One region of the Microlunatus sp. M237 genome, then DNA from elsewhere that is predicted to be linked to it. Evidence: predicted binding sites of a transcription regulator. Region 1 holds the regulator's gene; each other region holds the start of a gene.
What was found. The regulator HrcA, encoded in region 1, represses chaperone genes, less so after heat shock. The targets are predictions, from matches to a motif close to TTGGCACTCGNNNNNNNCGAGTGCCAA.
Positions count from the first base shown of each region.

Region 2: the regulator HrcA is predicted to act here: its motif matches at 2,792-2,818, upstream of groL (chaperonin GroEL).
Region 3: the regulator HrcA is predicted to act here: its motif matches at 3,609-3,635, upstream of groES (co-chaperone GroES).

Region 1 covers NZ_JBXHBL010000001.1:21,902-28,030, reverse strand. The annotation lists gene AC1XX3_RS00135 (LacI family DNA-binding transcriptional regulator) at 1-463, opposite strand, end outside; gene AC1XX3_RS00130 (MBL fold metallo-hydrolase) at 563-1,402, opposite strand; gene hrcA (heat-inducible transcriptional repressor HrcA) at 1,521-2,534, shown strand; gene dnaJ (molecular chaperone DnaJ) at 2,545-3,714, shown strand; gene AC1XX3_RS00115 (16S rRNA (uracil(1498)-N(3))-methyltransferase) at 3,721-4,449, shown strand; gene tgt (tRNA guanosine(34) transglycosylase Tgt) at 4,446-5,681, shown strand; gene AC1XX3_RS00105 (queuosine precursor transporter) at 5,666-6,129, opposite strand, start outside.
Region 2 covers NZ_JBXHBL010000002.1:604,152-610,280, reverse strand. The annotation lists gene AC1XX3_RS09080 (hypothetical protein) at 1-532, opposite strand, end outside; gene AC1XX3_RS09075 (MDR family MFS transporter) at 569-2,029, opposite strand; gene AC1XX3_RS09070 (YdeI/OmpD-associated family protein) at 2,126-2,734, shown strand; gene groL (chaperonin GroEL) at 2,942-4,570, shown strand; gene AC1XX3_RS09060 (dipeptidase) at 4,672-5,820, shown strand; gene AC1XX3_RS09055 (copper homeostasis protein CutC) at 5,817-6,129, shown strand, end outside.
Region 3 covers NZ_JBXHBL010000001.1:621,338-627,466, forward strand. The annotation lists gene uxaC (glucuronate isomerase) at 1-550, shown strand, start outside; gene AC1XX3_RS02875 (sigma-70 family RNA polymerase sigma factor) at 623-1,240, opposite strand; gene groL (chaperonin GroEL) at 1,580-3,190, opposite strand; gene groES (co-chaperone GroES) at 3,202-3,498, opposite strand; gene AC1XX3_RS02890 (hypothetical protein) at 3,673-4,035, opposite strand; gene AC1XX3_RS02895 (sulfite exporter TauE/SafE family protein) at 4,161-4,904, shown strand; gene AC1XX3_RS02900 (class I SAM-dependent methyltransferase) at 4,933-6,129, opposite strand, start outside.

The sequences.
Region 1 (6,129 bases):
CGTCGTCGATCACGGTGGACACCACCCGGATGCCGCGGATCCGGGCGACTGCCGCAGCGGGATGGTCCTCGGCCAGGCAGAGGGTGGTCAGGGCGTCGATGCTGGCCCGGCGCAGCGGTCCCACATCGGGTCCGTCAGCGGTGGTGGAGAGTGGCAGCAGCATGATGGCGGTGCCGCGCTGCTCCAGCACCTCGCTCAGCCCGGCCAGGAACTCGATCGCGAACGGGTCGGAGAAGGCGTACGACAGCCGCTCGGTCAGCAGCACGCCGATCGCGTTCGCCCGGCCGCTGCGCAACGTCCGCCCGGCCGGGTCGGGCCCGGCATAGCCCAGCTCGGCGGCCGTGGCCAGGATGCGTTGCCGCAGCTCCGCCGACAGCTGGTCGGGGTGGTTGTAGGCGTTGGAGACGGTGGAGGCAGAGACTCCCACCGCCTGCGCCAGGGTCTTGACGGTCACGCGAGGCACGCCGGCTCCCGTCTGCTGCGGTCGACTAGAACGTTGCAGATCGTATCTGCTTCGGGCGCTGCCGCCCGGGTCGTACTGCTTCGGGCGCTGCCGCCGGGGTCACGCCAGGGGCAGCGTTGGGCGGGTGCCCTTCAATCCGTGGCCGCTGAGCTGGGCGTACCCGACGTGGACGCCGGCTTCGACGTGCGCTGCCGGATACGGCCACTGCCCGGCGGCCAGGGCGTCGGCTTCGGCCACTCCGGACTCGACCAGCCGGCGGATCTCGCCCGACACGGCGGCGATCTCGCCGCGGGCGTTGAAGACGAACTCGCGCTCCACCGGCTCACCGTGGCCGGGCACGGCCCGGGTGGTCGGGGTCATCAGGCCGATCACGCCGTCCAGGGTGGCCGCCCACTCGTGCGGGAAGGAGTCGTCGGAGAACCACGGGGGACCCGCGGACTCGAGCAGGTCACCGACGAACAGGACGTCGGCGTCCGGCACCACCACCACCAGGTCGCCGTCGGTGTGTCCCTGGCCCAGGTGGGCGATCTCCACCCGGCGGTCGCCGAGGTCCACCGCGGCCGCGACCACGATCTGCCGGTTGGGTCCGCGCAGTTCGGCCACATCGAAGCCGAGCTCGACACTCATGCGAGCCAGCTCAGGCGTCGGCGCCAGGCGAGTGGCCAAGGTCTCGTGCCCGATGGTCTCCAGATCGTCGAAGGCGGCCAGACCGAACGCATGGTCGTAGTGCCAGTGGGTGGCGACCACCACCCGCAGCGGCACGTCGACGTGGGCGGCGACCGCGGCCCGGACGGCAGCTCCTTGGGCCGGGCTCGAACCGGTGTCGACCAGCAGCGCCGACTCGCTGCCGACCACCAGGCCCAGGGTGACGGCTGCGGGTTCGGCGACGGCCAGATAGACGCCGGGGGCGATCTCCCGCCACGGGGTGAGGCTGCTCACGGCTTCCCTTCCGACGTTGGGTGGTGCGACCAGGCTAGACTGGCACTCGGGCCATAGGAGTGCCAACTGCCCGGCTGAGCCGGCCCCGGAACAGACGCGAGACGAGGAGGGAGACGCGATGGACGATCGGAAACTGCAGGTACTGCGAGCCATCGTCACCGACTACGTCTCCAGCCAGGAACCGGTCGGCTCCAAGACACTGGTGGACCGCCACGACCTCGGGGTGTCGCCGGCCACCGTCCGTAACGACATGGCCGCGCTGGAGGAGGAGGGCTACATCACCCAGCCCCACACCAGCGCGGGCCGCATCCCGACTGACAAGGGCTATCGACTGTTCGTCGACCGACTGGGCTCGGTCAAGCCGCTCTCGCCGGCCGAGAAGCGGGCGATCCAGAGCTTCCTGTCCGGAGCGCTCGACCTCGACGACGTGCTGCACCGCACCGTGCGGCTGCTGGCCCAGGTCACCCAGCAGGTGGCGATCGTGCAGTACCCGACCCTGAGCCGGTCCACCGTGCGCCATGTCGAGGTGGTGTCGCTGTCGACCTCCCGGATCATGTTGATCCTGATCACCTCCACCGGCCGGGTCGAGCAGCGGGCGGTCGAAGTCAGCGAGCACGACGACGAGACGCTGGGCGTGCTGCGGTCCCGGCTCAACGCCGCCGTGGTGGGCCGCTCGACCTCAGCCGCCGCCGCGTCGCTGAGCACGGTCAGCACCGAGTGGCCGACCGAGAGCCACGCGCTGGGCCAGGCCTGCATCGCCACCTTGCTGGAGATGCTCAACAGCGAGGCCAGCAGCCGGATGGTCGTCGGCGGCGTGCCGAACCTGACCCGGTTCTCCGACGACTTCGAGACCACGGTGAAGCCGGTGCTGGAGGCGCTGGAGGAGCAGGTCGTGCTGCTCCGCCTGCTCGGCGAGGCGACGAGCGCCGACGTCCTGACCGTGCGGATCGGCCAGGAGAACCCGTACAAGGAGCTACAGACCACCTCCGTGATCGCCACCGGCTACGGAAACCAGGAGGACACCTGGGCGACCCTCGGCATCGTCGGTCCGACCCGGATGGATTACCCCTCGACCATGGCATCGGTCCGAGCCGTAGCGCGCTACGTCGGCCGGTTCCTCTCTGAAGGATGACAAATCGCACATGAGCTCTGACTATTACGACATCCTCGGGGTGTCCCGCGACGCCAGCCCCGAGCAGATCAAGAAGGCCTATCGCCAGCTGGCGATGAAGCTTCACCCTGACGTGGCACAGGAGCCGGAGGCGGCCGAGCGCTTCAAGAAGGTGGCGGAGGCGTACGAGGTGCTGGCCGACCCGGCCAAGCGCGACCTCTACGACCGCGGCGGGGATCCGATCGGCGGCGGGATGGGCGGCTTCAACGGCGGCGGTGGCTTCGGCCAGGCCGGCGGGTTCGACTTCACCAACCTGGTCGACGCGATGTTCGGCCAGCAGGCCTCCCGTGGACCGCGCTCGCGAGTACGCCGCGGCCAGGATGCGCTGGTCCGCCTCGACCTCGAGCTGGCCGAAGCGGCCTTCGGCACGACCAAGCCGCTTCGGGTCGACACCGCGGTGCTCTGCCCCCGCTGTGGCGGATCGGGCGCCAACGAGGGCTCTCAGCCGGTCAAGTGCGCCACCTGCCACGGGCAGGGTGACGTGACCCACGTGCAGCGCTCCTTCATCGGCGACATCCGCACCACCCAGCCGTGCCCGACCTGCCGCGGCTACGGCACCGTCATCCCGAACCCGTGTTCGGAGTGCTCCGGCGACGGCCGGATCCGCTCCACCCGCACCATCAATGTGAAGATCCCGGCCGGTGTCAGCACCGGCAACCGCATCCACCTGGCCTCCCACGGCGAGGTCGGCCCCGGCGGCGGACCGGCCGGCGACCTCTACGTCGAGCTGCAGGTCGAGCCACACGAGGTGTTCAAGCGCGACGGCGATGACCTCGAGGTCGTCGTCCGGATCCCGATGACCGCTGCGGCGCTGGGCACCGAGGTGACCGTGGCCACCTTGGAAGCCGATCTCGCCGACGCCGACCCGGTGGACACCTCGGTCCAGGTGGCGGTGCCGGCCGGCACCCAGTCGGGCACCCGGATCGCCATCGACGGCAAGGGCGTACCGCGCCTTCGTGCCAACGGTCGTGGCCAGCTCGGGGTCACCCTGCTGGTCCAGACGCCGACCCGGATCGACAGTGAGCAGCGTGAGCTGCTGCGCCAGCTGGCCGAGCTGCGCGAGGAGACCGTGGCCGAGGTGACCGTACAGAAGCACAGCAAGGGCGTCTTCGGCCGGTTGCGTGACGCATTCGCCGGCTGACCGGCCGTGACCGACCCGCTCTTCCTGCTCGACCTGACCGACCCGCTGCCGGCGGTCGGGGCCTCGGTCCGCCTCGGCGGTGAGGAGGGCCGCCACGCCGCCGTCGTCCGTCGGATCCGCCCGGGCGAGCGGGTCCTGCTGTCCGACGGCTCCGGCCGCGGCCTGCGCGGCGAGGTCGCCACAGCCGACAAGACCGGCCTGGAGGTGACGGTGACCGAGCAGCTGCAGGCGCCGGCTGCCGCGGTGCGGTTCGTGGTCGCCCAGGCGCTGGCCAAGGGGGACCGCTCCGAGCTGGCGCTGGAGATGCTGACCGAGATGGGCGTGGACGAGATCATCCCCTGGCAGTCGTCGCGCTCGATCGTGCGCTGGTCGGCCGAGCGGGGGGACAAGGCGCTGGCGCGCTGGCGCTCCACCGTCCGAGAAGCCACCAAGCAGTCCCGGCGGCTGCGGCAGCCACGTGTCGCCGAGCCGGTGACCACCAAGCAGCTGCTGGACCGGGCCCGGGCCGCGGACCTGGCCCTCACCCTGCACGAGGACGCGACCAGCTGGCTGGCCGACGTGACCCTGCCGACCGCCGGTGAGGTGCTGATGGTGGTCGGACCCGAGGGCGGCATCAGCCCCGAGGAGCTGACCGCCCTGACCGACGCCGGCGCCCGGGCCGTCCTGGTCAGCGACGGCGTGCTCCGTACGTCCACCGCCGGCGTGGTGGCGCTGGCCGGGCTGAAGCTGCGATGAGCGCTTTCCCGTCTGAGTTCGGGTTCACCCCCGAAGTACGGCTGGACTCCGGGCTGGGCCGGACCGGGGTGATCCACACCCCCCACGGGAATATCCGGACCCCCGCGTTCGTCGCCGTGGGCACCAAGGCGACGGTGAAGGCGGTGCTGCCGGAGACGATGGCCGAGCTGGGCGCGCAGGCCGTGCTGGCCAACGCCTACCACCTCTTCCTCCAGCCGGGGCCCGACATCGTCGACGAGGCCGGCGGGCTGGGGGCGTTCATGAACTGGCCGGGCCCGACCTTCACCGACAGCGGCGGGTTCCAGGTGCTGTCGCTGGGTGCCGGGTTCAAGAAGGTGCTGGCGATGGATACGACCGGGCTGGCCGACGACGACGTGATCGCGGCGGGGCGTACCCGGTTGGCGCAGGTGGACGACGAGGGCGTCACGTTCACCTCACACCTCGACGGTCGGCGGCACCGGTTCACCCCGGAGGTCTCGATGCAGATCCAGCATCAGCTGGGTGCCGACATCATCTTCGCCTTCGACGAGTGCACCACCTTGATGAACACGCGGGCCTACCAGGAGCGCTCGGTGGCCCGCACCCAGGCGTGGGCGCGACGGTGTCTGGCCGAGCACGGCCGGCAGACCCGGCTCCGCGCCGACAAGCCGTACCAGGCCCTGTTCGGTGTGGTGCAGGGCGCGCAGTACGAGGACCTGCGCCGTCAGGCGGTCCACGACCTGCTGAGCCTGGAGGTCGAGGGGTTCTCCTTCGACGGCTACGGCATCGGCGGGGCGCTGGAGAAGCACAACCTCGGCACCATCGTCGGCTGGGTGAGCGAGGAGCTGCCGGAAGACCGGGCACGGCACCTGCTGGGGATCTCGGAGCCGGACGACATCTTCACCGCGATCGAGAACGGCGCCGACACCTTCGACTGCGTGTCCCCGTCCCGGGTGGCGCGCAACGCCGCGGTCTACACCCGCGACGGCCGGTTCAACGTCAACACCGCCGCCCAGCGGCGTACGTTCGCCCCGATCGACGACGACTGCGACTGCTACACCTGCGCCCACTACACCCGGGCCTATCTGCACCACCTCTTCAAGGCCAAGGAGATGCTGGCCTCCACCTTGTGCACGATCCACAACGAGCGGTTCGTGGTGCGTCTGGTCGACGACATCCGGGCCAGCATCGAGACCGGGGACTTCGCCGCCTTCCGGACCGAGTTCCTGGGCCGCTACTACGCCGGCCGCTGAGCCGGCTCGCGACGCCGGATCGCCCGGATCACGGCGTAGGTGAGGGGCAGGCAGACCACCTCGACGGCCACCTTGTAGACGTAGCCGGTGACGGTGTAGTCGAACAGGTTCGCACTCGACAAGATGCCGCCGAAGGCGATGACGCAGAAGATCACCGTATCGGCCAGCTCGCCGACCAGGGTCGAGCCGAGCAGGCGTGCCCACAGGCTCCGTTCCCGGGTCCGCTTCTTGATCGCCACCAGCACATACGCGTTCAGCAGCTGCCCGGCCAGATAGCCGCAGAGGCTGGCCGCCACGATCCGTGGCACGAAGCCCAGCACGGCCGACCACGCCTCCTGGTTGGGCCAGTCCGGGGCCGGTGGCGAGGACGCCACCGCCAAGAAGGTGACCGAGGCCAGTGCGGCGAGGACGAAGCCGGTGACGATGGCGCGGCGGGCCCGCCGCAGCC
Region 2 (6,129 bases), on a different contig from region 1:
GCCGCGTCTCGCCGATCCTCAGGCCGCGCTGAGCCACCCAGATCGGGGTGCACAGGCAGTGCTGGAGGGCGTCGGGGTCCCGATGGGTCAGCGGCCGATAGAGCCGGCGGGCGAAGGCGTCGACCAGGAACACGTTGGCGTTGCCCTCGCCGAACCGCGACAGGCTGAGGTTCACCGAGGCGGGGACCTCCTCACCTGTCTGCAGGCCGGGCGCGCTGAGGGGCGTGACCGACCAGTCCAGCACCGTCGCTCCCGAGATCCGGCGGACGGCGTGTACGGCGATCCGGACCTGGACGCCGACGCCGTCGGCCGACGTCCACACGGCGCTGCCGACCACTGGCAGGTCGGGGTTGCTGGCCGCGGGCCGGGGCGCGGCAGCGGGGGACCGGCCGGTCGGCGGTTCGGGGCGGCGGGAGGCGAACAAGCCCGGTTCCTGCTCGGACCAGGTGCAGCCGGCCAGCAGCAGGCAGCCGGCGACGGCCAGCGCCGCGAAGCGCCGGAGACGTCTGCGCCGCTGCAGGGGCACCCCCATGGCGTCACTGTAGTTCGCCGAGACGGTGCCCGCGGGTCAGACGGTCTCGATCCGGCGGGGGATGAGCAGGATGGCCGCGACCAGCAGCGCTGAGACCACGGCGGCGGCGACGAACACGTCGTGCATCGCCGGATCCAACACTGCGGCAGAGACGTCGCTGGTGGTCGTGGCATGGCCCCCGGCAGTGCCGGTCGAGCCGCCGGCCAGGGTGGCGTTGGCGATGGCGCCGAAGACGGCGATGCCGAGCGCGCTGCCCATCGAGCGGGCGAACATGTTGGTGCCGGTGACCACGCCGCGGCTCTGCCAGTCGACCACCGACTGGGCCACCACCAGCGTCGGGCTGGCGATCAGCCCCATCCCGAGGCCGAGCACGAAGCAGGTGAGGCCGACCTCCCAGACCGAGCTCTGTGCCGACAGCAGCACCAGCAGCACTGCCCCGGCCACCACCAGGACGGAGCCGAGCAACGCGGTGTCGCGGAACCCGATCCGCAGATAGAGCCGGCCGGCCTGCGACGCCGCGATCGGCCAGCCGAGGGTCAGCGCGGCCAGCGCGAAGCCCGCGACCAGGGCCGAGGTTCCGAGCACGCCCTGGACGAACAGCGGGACGTACGAGGTCAGGCCCATGACCATCACGCCAACCGCCAGGCTGGTCAGGTTGGCGCCGTTGAGGACCCGCCGGCGCAGGATCCAGCCGGGCAGGATCGGCTCGCTGGCCCGGCGCTCGACGAACGCGAACGCCACCAGCAGCAGCACGCCGCCGGCCAGGATGGCGACGCTGGGCAGCGACAGCCACCGCCACAGCACGCCGCCCTCGAGCAGGCCGAGGATGACCAGCGAGGACCCGATCGTGAGCAGCACGGCGCCGGCGTAGTCGATCCGATGCTTGGTGTGGGTCACCGACTCCGACAGGTGACGCACGATCATCCAGGCGGCCACCCCGGCCAGCGGGACATTGACGAAGAAGATCCAGCGCCAGCTGAGATAGTCGGAGAAGATCCCGCCCAGCGTCGGTCCGACCACCGCGGAGATGCCCCACACGCTCGCGACGTAGCCCTGCACCTTGGCCCGCTCGGCCAGCGAGTACAGATCGCCGACGATGGTCATGCTGGTCGGCTGCACGGCGCCGGCACCGAGACCCTGGATGGCTCTGGCCACGATCAGGGTCGGCATGCTCCAGGCGAAGCCGCACAGGACCGATCCGAGCACGAACAGCCCGATGCCGAGCAGCATGATCGGCTTGCGTCCGACGACGTCGGAGAACTTGCCGTAGATCGGGACCGAGACCGCCTGAGCCAGCAGATAGATGGAGAACAGCCACGGGAACTGGCTGAAGCCGCCGAGGTCGTCGACGATCGAGGGCACAGCGGTGGCGATGATGGTGGCGTCGATGGCGACCAGGCCGGTGCTCAGCATCACGGCCAGCAGCACCGGACCCCGCTCGGACCTGAGCCCGACGTCAGCCCGGCGGATCGGCTGCTGCGTCTGCTCTGTGGCCATGACCGTGCCAACCTCTGTTCCGGCGGTCGCATTCCCGCCTCGACGCAGTATCTCGTAGGGCGGATAACTGTCAGTACCCGGTGGTTGACTGCCGTCATGGCCCGAACCACCCCAGAGCTCGCCGAGCTGACCGTGCCGGATGCGGCTGCGCTGCGCACCTGGCTGACCGAGCACGCCGACGACCCGGTGGGGGTCTGGCTGATGCTGGCCCGCAAGGGCACCACCGAGCCGACCACGCTGCGGTACGAGGCCGCGGTGCTGGAGGGCCTGTGCTTCGGCTGGATCGACGGTCAGGGCCGTCGGCACGACGAGTCGACCTACTTCATCCGGTTCACCCCGCGGCGTGCGCAGAGCGTGTGGTCGCAGATCAACACCGCCCGGGCCGAACGGCTGATCGCCGAGGGACGGATGCAGCCGCGCGGACTGGCCGAGGTGGAACGGGCCCGGGCCGACGGTCGCTGGGCCGCGGCGTACGCCGGTCCGGCCACCGTGGAGGTGCCCGCGGACTTGGCCGCGGCCCTGGCGGCGGACCCCGCCGCCGCGGCGAGGTTCGCCGCGGCCAGCAGCCAGAACCGGTTCACCGTGATCCATCGGATCGGTCAGGCCAAGCGGCCCGAGACCCGGGCGCGGCGGATCGAGCAGCTGGTGGCGATGCTGGCCCGCGGCGAGACGATCTATCCGCAGCGGGAGCGGCCGCCTCGCTGACGGTCCGGATGCTGCCCCAGGTGTTTGCACTCTCCAGGGGAGAGTGCTAAAACTGAGTTAGCACTCTCCTCGTGAGAGTGCCACCTCTCAAGCGGTGAGGTCCTTCGTGGATCGTCCGTCGCGGGCATCGTTTGCGAGACAGAACGATCATCCATGCCAACTAGTCGGCGGCTACGACCGCCTGCACGCGGGAGGACTCGCGGATTAATGTCAAAACTTATCTCTTTCAACACTGAGGCCCGGCGCGGCCTCGAGCGGGGCATGAACCAGCTCGCCGACGCCGTCAAGGTCACCCTCGGCCCGAAGGGCCGCAACGTCGTCCTGGAGAAGAAGTGGGGCGCCCCCACCATCACCAACGACGGCGTCTCCATCGCCAAGGAGATCGAGCTCGAGGACCCGTACGAGAAGATCGGTGCCGAGCTCGTCAAGGAGGTCGCCAAGAAGACTGACGACGTCGCCGGCGACGGCACCACCACCGCCACCGTGCTGGCCCAGGCGCTGGTCCGTGAGGGACTGCGCAACGTGACCGCCGGCGCCAACCCGATGAGCCTGAAGAAGGGCATCGAGAAGGCCGTCGCCGCCATCGTCGAGCAGCTGGCCAAGACCGCGACCGACGTGGAGACCAAGGAGCAGATCGCGGCCACCGCCTCGATCTCCGCCGGGGACCCGACGGTCGGCGAGATCATCGCCGAGGCGATGGACAAGGTCGGCAAGGAAGGCGTCATCACCGTCGACGAGTCCAACACCTTCGGCCTCGAGCTCGAGCTCACCGAGGGCATGCGGTTCGACAAGGGCTACATCTCGCCCTACTTCGTGACTGACACGGAGCGGATGGAGACCGTCCTCGACGACCCGTACGTGCTGATCGTCAACTCCAAGATCTCCACCCTCAAGGATGTTCTTCCGATCCTCGAGAAGGTCATGCAGTCGGGCAAGCCGCTCGTCGTGATCGCCGAGGACGTCGACGGTGAGGCTCTGGCCGCACTGATCGTGAACAAGATCCGCGGCACCTTCAAGTCCGTCGCCGTCAAGGCTCCGGGCTTCGGCGACCGCCGCAAGGCCATGCTGACCGACATCGCCATCCTCACCGGTGGTCAGGTCATCAGCGAAGAGGTCGGCCTCAAGCTCGACGGTGTCGGCCTGGAGCTCCTCGGCCGGGCCCGTCAGGTGCTGGTCACCAAGGACGAGACCACGATCATCGAGGGTGCAGGTGACTCCGACCAGATCGCCGGCCGGGTGACCCAGATCCGCAACGAGATCGAGAACTCCGACTCCGACTATGACCGCGAGAAGCTGCAGGAGCGACTGGCCAAGCTGGCCGGTGGCGTTGCCGTGATCAAGGTCGGCGCGGCCACCGAGGTCGAGCTCAAGGAGCGCAAGCACCGCATCGAGGACGCCGTTCGCAACGCGAAGGCCGCCGTCGAAGAGGGTGTCGTCGCCGGTGGCGGCGTCGCGCTGGTCCAGGCTGCCGCCGTGGTGTTCGAGACCCTGTCGCTGGAAGGCGACGAGGCGACCGGTGCCGCGATCGTCCGCGTGGCCGTCGAGGCCCCGCTGCGCCAGATCGCCGTCAACGCCGGCCTCGAGGGTGGCGTCGTGGTCGAGAAGGTCAAGAGCCTGCCGGCCGGTCACGGTCTGAACGCCGCCACGGGTGAGTACGTCGACCTGCTGGCTGCCGGTGTCCCGGACCCGACCAAGGTGACCCGCTCGGCGCTGCAGAACGCAGCCTCGATCGCCGCCTTGTTCCTGACCACCGAGGCCGTCATCGCCGACAAGCCGGAGAAGGCTCCGGCCGCTCCCGCCGGCGGCGACCCGGGCATGGGTGGCATGGACTTCTGAGTCCGGCTCTCGGCTCCGGCCGAGAAACGCTCGCCACGAAGGCGGTCCCGTTCGGGGCCGCCTTCGTGCGTTTGGGGGCACAAGTACGCGAGGATGGTGTCGTGAGCACACCGATCCCGGTCGTCGACGGACACAACGATCTGCCTTGGGCGATGCGCAAGGTGGGCTACGACTTCACCGCGGTCGACATAGCGGCACCTCAGCCCCAGCTGCACACCGATCTGCCGCGGATGCGGGCCGGCGGTGTGGGTGCCCAGTTCTGGTCGGTCTACGTCCCGTGCAGCCTGACCGGGCAGCAGGCGGTGACAGCCACGCTGGAGCAGATCGACGCGGTCTCGGAGATGATCGAGCGCTATCGGGTGGAGCTGGTGCTGGTCACCACCGCCGAAGGGCTGGCGACCACGGTCCAGACCGGTGGCCCGATCGCCTCTCTGATGGGGGCCGAGGGTGGGCACTGCATCGACAACTCCCTCGGTACGCTCCGCTCCCTCTATCGGCTCGGGGTGCGCTATCTGACGCTGACCCACAACGAGAACACTGACTGGGCCGACTCGGCCACCGACACCCCTGCCCACGGCGGCCTGACCGCCTTCGGCCGCGAGGTGGTGACCGAGATGAACCGGCTGGGCATGCTGGTCGACCTGTCCCACGTCGCCGCCACCACCATGCAGGACGCGCTGGACGTGACCGAGGCACCGGTGATCTTCTCCCACTCCTCGGCCCGTGCCGTCTGCGACCACCCTCGGAACGTTCCCGACGACATCTTGGCCCAGCTCGCGGGCAACGGCGGCACCTGCATGGTCACCTTCGTGCCCACGTTCGTCAGCCCGACGGTCCGGGCGTGGGGGCTGGAGCTCAACGCCGCCGCCGAGCAGGCCGGGGTCGACACCCGCGACCTGGCGGCGATGGAGACGTTCACCGCCAGCTATCCGAGTCGTCCGCCGCGGGCGACGCTGGCCGACGTGGTGGCGCACTGCGAGCACGTCCGGGAGGTGGCCGGCATCGACCACATCGGCCTGGGCGGCGACTTCGACGGGGTGACCGCACTGCCGGACGGGTTATCCGACGTGTCGGCGTACCCGGCGCTGCTGGCGGCGTTGGCCGAGCGCGGCTGGTCCGACGACGACCTGGCCAAGCTGGCGCACCGCAACATCATCCGGACCTTCGCCGACGCCGAGCGGGTGGCCGTCCGGCTCCGAGCGGAGCGACCGGCCTCGATCGCCACCTTCGACAGTCTCGACCGGCCATGAGCGGGCTGCTGGAGGTCATCGCGCTGCACCCGGCCGACGCGGAACGGGCCGAGGCGGGTGGGGCCGACCGGATCGAGCTGGTCGGCACGATGGACTTCGACGGCCTGTCGCCGGAGCCGAACCTGGTGGGCCAGGTCCGCCGCGCGACCAGCCTGCCGATCCGGGTGATGCTGCGGCTGCGGGAGGGCTTCGGCACCGACGGTGGGGAGGTGGTCCGGCTCCGCGGGCTGCTCAGCGCCTACCGGCAGGTCGGCGCCGACGGCGTGGTGCTGGGTTTCCTGAACGCCCACACCGAGATCGACGCCGAGG
Region 3 (6,129 bases), 600 kb from region 1:
GCTGTATCAGTTCGCGGCGATGGCCGCCGAGGACGGCCTGGTGATGCAGCTGCATCCTGGCATCCTGCGCAACCATCACCGGCCCACCCTGCAGCGGTTCGGCCCCGACAGCGGCCATGACCTGCCCGCCGTAGCTTCGTTCACCGGCCCGCTGACCCGGGTCCTGAACGACTTCGGTACCAACCCGACCTTCCGGTTGGTGCTGTTCACCGTGGACGAGACGGTCTTCTCCCGCGAGATCGCCCCCTTGGCCGGGTTCTATCCCAGCGTGTACGCCGGAGCGCCGTGGTGGTTCATCGACTCCCCTGCCGGGATCAGTCGCTATCGGGCTGCCATCACCGATGGCATCGGCTTCTACAAGACCTCCGGCTTCATCGACGACACGCGGGCCTTCTGCTCCATCCCGGCCCGCCACGACATGTCCCGCCGGGTCGACGCAGCCCACCTGGCCGGTCTGGTGACCACCCATCAGATCAGCGAGGAGGACGCTGCCCGGGTCGCCCGGGATCTGGTCGGCCGGATCCCCCGCGAGACCTTCCGTCTGGGGTAGTCCGAGCGAGATCGGGTCTCGGGTGGTCCGAGCGAGACCTCGGGTCGTCCGCCGTCGCGGTCCCTCGCCCCGCTAGGACGCGATCGGGACCGTGGTCCCGGAGGGGAACAGTCCGAGGTATTCATCGGACTCCGTCACCAGCTGGCGCAGTCTGGCCACCGCTCGGTGATGGGTGACCCGGACGGCCCCGGCGCTGATGCCGAGCTCGAGCGCGACCTCGTCGGCCGACGCACCACAGGCTCTGCGGATCAAGACAGTCCGCATCCTGCTCGGCAGCTGGTCGATCAGCTGGGTCGCTGCCGCCACGTGGGCCGCAGAGATGGCCCGTTCCTCGGGGGTCTGGGACGGCTCAGTGCGGTCGGGGAGCTCGTCCACCGGCACGGCTGCGCGGGCGAAAGCGCGCTGGGCGTCGGCCACCTTGTTGGCGGCGACGGAGAAGACCCACGCCGTGAACGGCGCACCACTGTCGCGGTAGCGCGGCAACACCTTGTAGATCGCCATGCAGGTCTCCTGGGACGCGTCGTCCGCGGCCTCCAGGCCGCCGGCGTACCCGATCAGCCGGGACCGGCAGTAGCTGAAGATCATGGGGCGCAGCCGGGTGATCAACTCGTCCATGGCGTCGTGATCACCCGCCCCCGCAGCAGCCACGAGGTCTTGGACTGTGCGCAGCTGACCGTCTTCGGTGCTCACCCGCCCCCCATCGATCGTCGAGATCATGTCCGCTTCCTGCGACGGACCTAACTGTGGCAGATGGGTCGCGCCTGACGACGGCGATCTCGCCCGGGTCGGTTGAGAAATGTCGAACCCGGCATCCGACGCAGCGCGATGTTGATCATCGAGCCGATCTCCGGTGATGATCAGAAGGTTCGATGATCAACCGGTCCGGGTCTTGAAGTCGCCGCGGGGTGGGCGAACGGTGATCAAAGCTCGCGCGTTCTCCGGCGGCCATCCCCGACGCTGCCCGGACAACACGATGGCCTCCCCCGCGAGCGGGAGAGGCCATCGTGGATGTGCGGTTGAGCTGAGAGATCAGTGCGCGTGACCGTGTCCGGCCGCGGGCTCCTCTTCCTCGGGCTTCTCGACCACCAGAGTCTCGGTGGTGAGCAGCAGCGACGCGATCGACGCCGCGTTGGCGAGCGCGGAACGCGTCACCTTCACCGGGTCGATGACGCCGGCCGCCAGCAGGTCGACATACTCGTTGGTCGCGGCGTTGTAGCCGGAACCCGGCTTCATCTCCGCCACCTTCGAGGTCACCACGTAACCGGGCTCGCCACCGTTCTCGGCGATCCAGCGCAGCGGCTCGACAGCAGCCTTCTTGACGATGGAGACGCCGACGCGCTCGTCTCCGGTCAGACCCAGGCCATCAGCCAGGGCGGCCGAGGCGTGAACCAGTGCCGAACCGCCACCGGCCACGATGCCCTCTTCGATGGCAGCGCGGGTCGCGGAGACAGCATCCTCGATGCGGTGCTTCTTCTCCTTGAGCTCCACCTCGGTGGCAGCGCCGACCTTGATCACGCAGACGCCGCCGGCCAGCTTGGCCACCCGCTCCTGCAGCTTCTCACGGTCCCAGTCGGAGTCGGTGCGCGCGATCTCGGCGTGCAGCTGAGCCACGCGCGCCTTGACCTCGTCGCTCGAGCCCGCACCGTCGACGATGGTCGTGTTGTCCTTGGTGACGACGATGCGACGAGCGCGGCCGAGCACCTCCAGACCGACCTGGTCGAGCTTGAGGCCGACCTCGGGGGCGATGACCTGACCGCCGGTCAGGATCGCGATGTCCTCGAGCATGGCCTTGCGCCGGTCACCGAAGGCCGGAGCCTTGACGGCGACCGAGGTGAAGGTGCCCCGGATCTTGTTCACGACCAGGGTGGACAGCGCTTCGCCGTCCACGTCCTCAGCCACGATGAACAAGGTGCCGGAGGCGCCGATGACCTTCTCCAGCAGCGGCAGGAGCTCGCTCATGGCGCTGATCTTGCCGGAGTGGATCAGGATGTACGGGTCGTCCAGGGACGCCTCCATCCGCTCTGCGTCGGTGACGAAGTACGGCGAGAGGTAGCCCTTGTCGAACTGCATGCCTTCGGTGAACTCGAGCTCGGTGCCGAAGGTGTTGGACTCGTCGACGGTGATGACGCCGTCCTTGCCGACCTTGTCGAACGCGTCGGCGATCAGCGAGCCGATCACCTCGTCACGGGCGGAGATGGTGGCGACGTGCGCCATGTCCTGGGTGGTCTGCACATCGCGAGCGATCTCGCGCAGGCGCTCCTCCACCTTGGCCACAGCGATGTCGATGCCACGCTTGAGGGCGATCGGGTTGGCACCGGACGCGACGGCCTTGAGCCCTTCGTGCACCAGCGCCTGCGCCAGCACCGTCGCCGTGGTGGTTCCGTCGCCGGCCACGTCGTTGGTCTTGGTCGCAACTTCCTTGGCCAGCTGGGCGCCCAGGTTCTCGTACGGGTCGTCCAGCTCGACCTCACGGGCCACGGTCACACCATCGTTGGTGATGGTGGGCGCGCCCCACTTCTTGTCGAGCACCACGTAGCGGCCCTTCGGGCCGAGCGTGACCTTCACGGTGTTGGCGAGGATGTCGACGCCACGCTCAAGTGAGCGGCGCGCCTCCTCGTCGAACTGAAGGATCTTTGCCATGGGTGTTCCCCTTACTTGGTGACGACGGCGAGGATGTCGCGCGCGTTCAGGAGCAGCAGCTCCTGGCCGTCGTACTTGACTTCGGTACCGCCGTACTTGCTGAAGATGACGACGTCACCCTCAGCGACGTCGAGCGGTACGCGGTTGCCGTTGTCGTCGATCCGCCCGGGGCCGGTCGAGAGGACCTTGCCCTCCTGCGGCTTCTCCTTGGCGGTGTCCGGGATGACCAGACCGGATGCGGTGGTCTGCTCTGCTTCGAGCGGCTGGACGAGGATGCGATCCTCGAGCGGCTTGATCGTGACTGCCACGTCAAACCCCTTTCAGAAGTGATGTGTTCAGATGGGAGGTCCCAGCTCGACGTCGTCGCGGTGCCGCCTCGCTGAGTTGGCACACTCACAAGGAGAGTGCTAATCCGACATTAGCACTCGACCTCATTGAGTGCCAGCGCGGTCCCGCCAATCCGGGTCGCGCAGTGGCTGCGGTCAGCCGCCCGTTCGGGGCCGGACCCGGGTGAGCGCCTCCTGGGCGACCCAGTGCCGGCTGCCGCCCGGGGCGGTCACCAGGCAGACTGCCGTGGAGTCGATCACGTCGACCGCCCGCACCACGCTGACGTGGCTGGGTGGGATCCGGCGGCCGTCGGACAGCGTGATCGGCGCGGCCGGGCGGACCGGAGTCCCGACCGCGAGCTGGCGCGGCTTGATCAGCAGCATGGCCAGCAGCAGCAGTGGCCCGCAGATGATGCCGAGCAGGGTGAACAGCCGGTCGTCATAGCCCTTGCGGCGCGCTTCCCAGGCCGCGGCGACGCCGGTGGCGACGTACAGCAGGATCAGCAGAGTGGGATACACGGGCGGGCCGGCTCTCCAGGGGTCGGGATCGGGCTGTCGAACCGTACCGCGTGGGACACAATGGGCAACGCAATGGCACCGAAGGCGTCTGCCCGGCGACGTACGGACGACGACGGAGGATTCCGGTGGACTGGTCACAGGTGGGCATCCTGCTGCTCGCCGGAGTCGGTACGGGGGTCGTCGGCTACGGCGTGGGGCTGGCTTCGCTGGTGTCCTTCCCGACGCTGCTGGCACTCGGCCTGCCGCCGCTGACGGCCAATGTGACCAACACGGTGGCGCTGATGGGGACCACCGCGGGCGGCCTGGTGTCCGCCCAACCGGACCTGGTGGGCCAGCGCAGCCGGGTGCTGAGGTTCGGCCTGGCCGGGGTGGCCGGTGGTGCGGTCGGGGCCGCACTGCTGCTGACGCAACCGGCAGAGGTGTTCTCGGCCGTGGTGCCGTGGCTGGTGGCGTTCGCGTCGGTGGTGCTCATCCTGCGGCCCTGGCTACGTTCGCTGCACGCCGGCCGGATCCGGGAGCGCTCCTGGTGGGTGGTGCTGCTGATCGGGGTCATCTGCATCTACGGCGGCTATTTCGGCGCTGCGGCCGGGGTGCTCATCGTGGCCACACTGGGGGCCTTCATGCCCGACGTCTACGCCCGGATCAACGCGCTGCGCTCGGTCGTCCTCGGCTCGGCCAACGCCGCCGCTTCGGCGATCTTCGTGTTCGCGGGGCCGGTGCACTGGCCCACGGTGCTGCCGCTGGCACTGGGGTGCGTGCTGGGCGCCTCGGTGGCCCCGCCGATCGTGCGACGGGTCCCGGAGACGCCGCTGCGTATCGTGGTCGGCCTGGCCGGACTGTGCCTGGCCGTGGACCTGTACCTCGGCTGAGCCCGGCCCGGGACAGCTCCGATCTCCCTCAGCTCGTGCTGGGCGCCCCGGTCTCGTTGCCGCCGCCCCGCTGGACCCGCGACGCGACCAGCACCACGGCACCCTGCGGTGTGCGGGTGATCACCAACGTGGCCGCATGGGGTCCCTTCGGCCGCAGCCGGCGGCGAAGCGCGGCGGGGTCGAGGTCGAGGCCCCGCTTCTTGATCTCCAGCGTGCCGACCCCGGCCCGCTCCACCCACTGGCGCAGCGCCTTCTCCTTGTAGGGCAGGATCTCGGCCACCTCGAAGGCAGTGACGTACGGGCTGTCGGACAGCGTGTCGGCGGTCAGATAGGCGATCTGGGGGTCCAGCAGCCGGGCACCGAGCAGCCGACCGACATAGCCGATGCCGCCGGCCCGAATCACCGCCCCGTCGGGCTCGTAGAGATAGCGGCCGGGCGGCCCGACCGGCAGCGCGTCGGTGTCGAGCGGCACCTCCAGCCGTACCGCGGCCGAGCCCGGGGCAGCCTTCGGGTCGGGCAGCAGGGTGGCCACGCGCCGGTCGGGGGCACTGCCCGGCCCCGCCCAGAGCCCGACCTCGACGGTGTCCCCCCGCTCGCTGACCCACTCCGCCTCGACCGACGGCGGCAGGAACGAGTGCGGCAGGGCGGGGCCGAGCTTGACCCCCGCCACCCGGGAGCCGTCCAGCAGGGCGAGGACGAACGGCCAGGAAGGGCTGAAGTCCTGCACCTGCCACAACCGACGATTGGCGGTGCGGCGAGCGGGGTCGCAGAACACACCGGTGCCGGGAGCCATCAGCGCGGGTGCGAGCTGCTCGGCGTCGCCGACCACGACCTCGGCCCGGCCTGCCAGGTTGGCCCTGGCCACTGCTGCGGTGGCGGGGTCGAGCTCGACTGCCACGACGTCCAGCCCGGCCGAGGCGAAGGCCATCGCGTCGGTCCCGATGCCGCAGCCCAGATCGACCACGCGGGTCACCCCGGCGGCGGCGAACCGGGCGGCGTGGTGCGCAGCGACCGTCGGCCGGGTCGCCTGCTCAAGCCCGTCCCGGGTGAACAGCATCGTTGCGGCGTCCTGGCCGAACTTGGTGATCGCCCGGCGACGCAGCTCCGTCTGACTGAGTGCGGCAGCCGCGAGGTCGGGGCCGCAGCGCGCCCGCAGCGCACTGGCCGCGGCCAGGCTGGACGGGTCCGGTTGCTCGGCAGCCAGCTCGAGGGCCAGCCGACCCTC